Pseudobacteriovorax antillogorgiicola: one gene and its partner. Each later gene encodes a partner of the first gene's protein in a complex. Links are inferred from orthologs where the notes say so. Each region holds a gene or a part of one and is shown in the gene's direction. Other genes may lie near its edges.

Region 1 (3,857 bases):
TCGCCAGGAGAAGCCGACTCGCACCTCATCCAATAAGTCATACAGGTCATGCAGGAAGGCCGCTGTCGCTGAAGCGAAGAAACTCAAGAGCAAGCGCCATCAAGTTCGGTTTCTCAAACAAGCCGCCAGCCGCTGTCGCGAGCGCCACCCTGCCGTATCTATCCTTACAGACTGCAAGCGGAACGCCATTCGTGCTTACAAGGACGATCGCGACTATCTGCCTGTCGCATTGAAAGAGTGTAAGGAGAAATATCAGTCATTTCTCTTTCAGCCAGACGAGAGCCTACCTTTTAGGGTCGACGAAGGTAGAATATTTTTTGCCGGGGTTGGCCTCAACAGTAATCGCGAAGTCAAACCGTCGAGCAGCAAGGAAGACAAGTCTGACAACAACGACATTGGTAACTTCGACTGCGAGTCTCTAGGGCAAACCTTTGGTCGTCATCTCGACCCCCAATTCCTACTGTTTGGTAACGATCCACGTTCGTATATTCCTCTGAAGCAGACCTCAAAACGCTCATTGCTTCGCGGACTCAAAGTTCAAACTAAAAAGAAGATGGAAGTGCAGGTAAACCCCTACCTTGGTCAGGTCTACTGGCACCGGCAGTCTAAATCTGTAACCAACTATTTTCCCTCAGCCTCATGTAGCTATGGGGGCGAGAACCAAGGCCTTTATGACGGCATAAAAATCTATTACCTGATCGATCTTGAGAAAAACATGGCGACCCCCTATTTTGGCATTGCCTTCTATCGAAAAGGAACTAATATACCGGTCTCCCAACTCATCGAGGAGGTGAAGACAAAGTTGGGTGAGGGGTATGTCACATCGAAGTCCAAAAGCGGACTCGACTTGGTCGCGAAAGCGGAAATCAAACGATTCGATCATGAAGGTGATCCCCGCAACCTTTGTCAGTTTCCCCGTAAACACAGGGTTATCGGTGCTGTAGCTGCCGATGATTCAGGGCAGTTTGCAGCTTATACGCTCCTGTCCAATATCGGGAATCTGTGCAAGTACGGAGACCGCTTTGCCAGCCGTCTCCTGAAAAAAGGTTTCAACTAAATAAAACTAATCAGGCCATCAGGCCTTTTGGAGAGTAAAAACATGCCAGGAATCTTCCTTCGAGGCGAGGAGCCCATCGAATTGATGTTGCGTAAGTTTAAGAAACAAATCGAGAATGCCGGTGTTATGGCTGATGTCCGTAAGGGTGAGTCATACGAGAAGCCGTCTGTTCGACGTAAGCGTAAGGCTGCTGCCGCTCGCAAACGCGCCGCCAAACGCATTAGGCGAATGGGTGCCTAGCCCTCTCGCCGTTTCCAAGTTCTTTCGATGTTAAACAACCCGCTCCCGTGAGGCACCCATGTCAGTCGATGTTGCCAAACGCAGAATTCTGGACAAAGTTCCCTTAGCTAGCTTGATCGGCGAGTCGATCCAACTTAGCACGCGGAGCGGGCGTCAGGTGGGGCTCTGCCCCTTCCATCAGGAAAAATCCCCGAGCTTCACAATTTTCGATGACCACTATTTCTGCTTTGGCTGCCAAGCCCGCGGTGACGCCATCGAATATGTCCGCCATACTCAAGGCCTGTCATTTATCGAAGCCTTGAAATACCTCGCTGAAAAATACGGCATCGAAGCACCCGAGCTTGAAGACTCTCGTAAGGCCCAAGAAAGCCGACAGCAGGCCACCAACTTGTATCGCATTCTAAAAACGGCACAAGCTTATTTTCAGCACCATTTGGAGCACCAGGGCTCCCAGGTGAGAACTTACCTTCACAAAAGAGGCTTCTCTGATGAGGCTATCGAGAAATTTGGCTTTGGCTACGCTCCTGACCAGGCCATGGGCTTGGTTTCGGCTCTGCTTAAGAAAGGTTTTAGCCTCAAAGACGCTACTACGGCTTCGGTTGCGACCCAGTCTCAACGAGACCTTAAAACATACGACTTTTTCCGCCATCGCTTAATGATCCCCATTAAGGATCACCACGGTCGCCTCATCGCCTACGGCGGACGAACCATGGGCGATGACCCAGCGAAATACAAGAACAGCCGGGAGACACCCTTATTTGATAAATCCCATGTCCTATACGGGCTGGATCGCGCCAAAGAGCATATTCGCAAGAACAAGCGAGCCGTGGTTGTCGAAGGCTACATGGATGCCTTGCAGCTTTGGAATCATGGTTTCGGCGAGACGGTAGCATGTTTAGGCACGTCTCTAACCCCCCATCATATGCAGCGTCTGTCAAATCTAACAGAAACGGTTTATCTTATTTTCGATGGGGACCAAGCTGGCAAAAATGCTAGTTTAAGAACGGTAAGCAATGCCATAGAACTTCCTAAAACCCAATTCAAAGTCGTGCGCTTAGCTGCAAAGGACGACCCTGACTCATTTGTTCGTCGGCAAGGCCCTGATGCATTTGAAGCTTGTCTAGGCGAAGCTCGGGACCTGCTAGATTTTGCTATCGTTAGCAAGGTCGGCGATGCTCATGACTTAGCCATACCCGACTTGATCCAAGCAGATATCATCCCCTGGCTCAAAAGCGTGCGCGATCCGGTGCGACGATCATTTCTCATAAACAAGGTGTCTCATCTCACCGGCGTCGACCGTGAGTCCATCCAACAGATTATGATTGCCCGACCGAAAGGTGCCTCAGCGCAGCCCAAACCTAAGCCTGTGGAAGCTCCTAAACCTAAGCAGGAAGCTATCAGAGCTGCCTACACTCGCAAGCTAACAAACATTGAATATGACTTTCTGGGCCATGTTTACTACTCCCAGCCAGAGCAGGTTGTCTTAAGCGAGATTGAAAGCTTGCTCGCGGTTGAATTGGAACTTGAACCCTTGTGGGTAGATCTTTGTCATGAGTTCCTGAAATGCCTGAAAAAAGGCATCTCTCCCGCAAAGCAAGACATATCATCATGGCATACATCATCCGAGTTGGCAGCCATCAATCTGATGAAAAACTTCCATGAAAAGGAGTCTGCCTTTCAGGCAGAAAATCGCCAGAGCCTCATTCAACGACTAGGCAAGTCACTTAGGCAAAAGCAGCTACAGGAAACCGTTTCAATCCTCAAAAAACGCCTAGACGACGCAGATATTCAGCAGCAAACTGAAATTTTATCAGCGATCTCGAAATTAAATGGTGAAATTCGTTCTCTTGAGAGGTAGGATGCTAGCTTATTTAAATGACAAAATCTTGCTTTTTTCTAACCGACCCGATATACATATTAGGGTGCGTTCACTGAATGTATACTTGCTTGGTTAGATCCCGAGCATTTTTTTTCTTCCAAAGAGACCACCAAAATTCATTTTCGGAGAGACTATCTGCCTATGGCTACTAAGAAAAAATCTGCCAGCAAGGCCAAAGAATCGTCTAAAGCCAAAACTGCCAAAAAGGCAGCCAAGAAGAAGTCTGCAAGCAAAACTACCAAAAAAGCAGCGGCAACAACGACTGCAAAAAAGAAATCTGCAAAAAAGGCTTCAGTGAAGAAGGCAACGGCGAAGAAGGCCAGCGCAACGGCAGCCGAAGGCGAGGACAGCGCAGCGCAGCAGGTGATCGGAAAAGCGAAGGCTCTCACAGGCAAGGCAGGGCAAACTAAGAATTCCGTGGTGCAGCAACTCGAAAATGAGCTTGATAAAAAAGGCACACTCACATTCAAAGACGTGAGCGAGGCCATCCCAGAAGAATATCAAAGCCCTGAGATGATTCAGGCAATATTGATCGATTTAAAGTCCAAGGGCGTCGCCCTTCAAGACACGGTGAAAGATGAGATCGACGACTCAAAATCCGATCCTGACAGCGCCATACTTTTAGAAGATGATTCACTCAAAACGTTCGACGATCTGGATGATGATGACGATGATCCCACA
Region 2 (3,041 bases), on another replicon or contig:
TTGCTGAGAGAATACGAATTTACATTTGTAACAAAGGCAGATTTGCCTGACGCTGATAAGACAAAAGTCCTATCTGGCTATGAAGAAATCCTTGCCCGGAACGGTGGCGAGATTCTTAAAAAGTCTGACTGGGGAACTAAAAAACTAGCTTACCCAATCAAGAAAAACTTCCGTGGTCACTACGCGTTCTACGATCTAACAGCAAGCCCCGATAGCATTGCTGAGTGTGAGCGACTTCTTCGTATTGACGAAAATGTCCTTCGCTATTTGGTTGTAAAGATCGACGAAGACGTAAATGTGGAAGAGCGACGAGCTGAGCTAGCTAAGCTTGACGCACAGCAGTCTGAGGAGAAGTAATCATGAGACTTATCTTGAACCAAAACGTTGACTCCCTTGGCAACATTGGTGACATCGTTAAAGTAAAAGCAGGATATGCACGTAACTACCTGATTCCTCGCGGCATCGCGTCTGTTGCTAACGAAGGCAATGAAAAAGCATTGAATCAGCAACTCAAGGTTCTTGAGAAGAAAAAAGCTGAGCTTCTTGCTGAGGCGAAGAAGGCTGCTGCAGCTATTGAAAAAACTTCTGTGACAGTAACCAAGCAAGTTGGCGAAGACGAAAGAATCTTCGGATCTGTCACTACGGCTGAACTTGAAGAGCTGTTGATCGCTGAGGGTATCACGGTCAACCGCAAGGACATCAAGCTTGACGAAGAAGTTCGTAAAGTAGGTGTTTACGCCGCTTCAGTTAAAGTACATCCTGAAGTTGTCGCTAAATTCAAAGTTTGGGTTGTTGCCCAGTAAAAATAGGCGCTCCGATTCTGGGGCGCACTATGCTTCCTCAGGATCGCAGAGTTGACAGACTTAGATTTGAGTACAGATCAGCATCAGGTGAGTGGCAAATTACCTCACTCGGTGGATGCTGAAAAGGCTGTCTTGGGCTCTATCCTCCGTGACTCTGAGACCTTGTCAGTGGTGGAAGGGGTTCTGGAGCCCCGACACTTCTTTATTGATTCCCATCGCAAGATTTATGAAGCTATTTTTACGCTTTCATCGGCCGGTGAGTCGGTTGATATTGTGACGGTCGCAGAAAAGCTCCGTGAACTTCAGGAAGACGGCAAGCAGCTTGGCCCGTCATACCTTGTGGATCTTACCGAAAACTGTCCTGTTACACAGAATGTTGAGCACTATGCAAAGATAGTTAGGAACCACTTCTATCGCCGAGGCATCATTACATCATGTGAAGATGTGATTCAGGGTGCGAAAAGCTTTGACGGCTCCATTGAGTCGTTTATCGAGAAGGTGGAAAAGCAGTTTCTAGCTATTGCGTCAGAGTACGACAGCCAAGGTATCGTGACGGCAGACCGCGTTCTTGAATCGACGATTGAAGATATTCAGAAAAAACTGGAATCAGATGGTTCGTTAAGTGGTGTCACCACCGGCTTTAACGATCTTGATGCTCTGACTGGTGGTCTCCAGCCCAGTGACTTGATTATTCTAGCAGCTCGGCCTGGTATGGGTAAAACAGCATTGGTTCTGAATGTGGCCACGAATGCGGTTCTCGCTGGCAAGTCTGTCGTAGTGTTCAGCTTGGAGATGAGTAAAGAACAGCTCATGGCCAGGGTCTTGTCGAGTGTAGCGAGAGTCGACTCGTCGCGGTTGCGCAAGGGAGACCTTTCGGATGAAGAGCAAGATCGCTTGATGGAAGGTGCGCGTCGTATTTATGAGTGTAAGGATGCCTTAGGGATTGATGAAACACCTGGTATTTCTCTTATGGAACTTAGGTCTCGGTGCCGACGTTTTCACAAAGAGAATGGCGTCGATATGATTATTATCGACTATTTGCAGCTCATGTCTGGTTCATCACAAGCAAAGTCAGAGAGCCGTGAGCGTGAGATATCCGAAATCTCCATGGGCTTGAAAAATCTGGCCAAGGAATTGGGTGTGCCCGTGATCGCTTTGGCACAGCTTAATCGTGGTCCAGACTCTAGACCGGATAAACGTCCAAAGCTTTCAGATCTACGAGAATCAGGGTCGATGGAGCAGGACGCCGATATGATCTTTTTTGTCTATCGAGACGAGTACTACAATCCAAATTCAGAGATGGCAGGGATTGCCGAGTTGCTGGTCGCAAAAAACCGGCACGGTTCTCTTACTACTATCAAATTGGCCTACCAGCCTAACTATGTCTCATTCCAGAACCTCTTCCACGAATCGGACGACGCCTAGATTGAGTTTTTAGGATCGAGCTCAATAGCATCTAAATCCCGTAGAGCTTTATCTTTTTTCTGAGTGTGTTGCGATTGATGCCGAGGATCTTAGCAGCTTGGACTTGATTTCCACCCACTCGGCGCAGTATCTGAATAAGCAGCGGCTTTTCCACCTTGGACATGATCAGCTCATGGACATTTTCCGGATAAAAAGTACCAATTTGATCTAGGAAGCGCGATATTTTTAGCTCTACCACGTCTTCGATCGAGTATTTATCCAAGCGCTTGATCAAATCCACATCATCGATATTGATGCCGCGAGATGTCATATTCGCTGGTTTACTGGGAATCTGAGACTGTGACGATGAAGAGCCCTGGCCTGGACGAGGGGTCTGGGAGATGATTTGATCCACTAGTAATCCATCCAAAAAAGAAACCGACGATACCCGGTGCTGTCTGACCCTGCAAGAACAGGTGACGTTTTTTTATCAAGGCGGGGGATAGGCTGTCAACTTTCTGATGGAATTTAAAGATCTTGCTTGCTCGGCAGGCTTTTCCCATTTTTCGCAGAAGGGCCTGCGTTACAATCTTTAATAGTGAAACAAGCAATAGGTCACACTAACGTGTTATCATCTCTCAACTTTGCCCCTACGAAAGCCTTGATATGAATAAACTGGCGATGTAAAACCTTTTGAAGCAGTTTAACTATAGGATTTCTAGGCGGTATGGAAGTTAACCAAGAATCAAATCAAGCACCAAAATCAGCGAACGATAGCGATGCTCAAGAAGACAGTCGTGACAACCAGGATGCCAAGGCTCAAACAGCTGAGGT

The links. Proteins that work in one complex are often made in the same cells at the same time.
Region 2: the proteins of dnaG (region 1) and dnaB are in contact, whole or in part, in a crystal structure (PDB 2R6A), measured with the Geobacillus stearothermophilus proteins. The link is inferred for Pseudobacteriovorax antillogorgiicola from one-to-one orthologs. Residues at the interface, in WP_049624496.1 of Geobacillus stearothermophilus: Lys456, Leu457, Leu458, Pro459, Ala460, Asn463, Ala464, Leu467, Leu535, Leu536, Ile537, Ala538, Gln544, Glu545, Asp548, Tyr549, His552; in WP_033016901.1 of Geobacillus stearothermophilus: Ser13, Glu15, Ala16, Gln18, Glu91, Leu92, Asp94, Ala95, Val96, Pro97, Thr98, Ala99, Ala100, Asn101, Tyr104, Tyr105, Ile108.

Annotation. Positions count from the first base shown.
Region 1 is NZ_FWZT01000002.1:225,918-229,774, reverse strand. What follows is about bases 835-3,755. They hold dnaG (DNA primase), read left to right. Parts: upstream 835-1,355; coding sequence 1,356-3,155; downstream 3,156-3,755. Other genes in these bases: rpsU (30S ribosomal protein S21), read left to right, coding at 1,100-1,297; B9N89_RS03390 (hypothetical protein), read left to right, coding at 835-1,057. Outside these bases: more of B9N89_RS03390, read left to right, coding at 1-834. UniProt on the Escherichia coli protein: RNA polymerase that catalyzes the synthesis of short RNA molecules used as primers for DNA polymerase during DNA replication.
Region 2 is NZ_FWZT01000001.1:277,434-280,474, reverse strand. What follows is about bases 43-3,041. They hold dnaB (replicative DNA helicase), read left to right. Parts: upstream 43-854; coding sequence 855-2,228; downstream 2,229-3,041. Other genes in these bases: grpE (nucleotide exchange factor GrpE), read left to right, coding at 2,935-3,041; B9N89_RS01450 (helix-turn-helix domain-containing protein), read right to left, coding at 2,260-2,622; rplI (50S ribosomal protein L9), read left to right, coding at 360-803; rpsF (30S ribosomal protein S6), read left to right, coding at 43-357. Outside these bases: more of rpsF, read left to right, coding at 1-42. UniProt on the Escherichia coli protein: The main replicative DNA helicase, it participates in initiation and elongation during chromosome replication. Travels ahead of the DNA replisome, separating dsDNA into templates for DNA synthesis.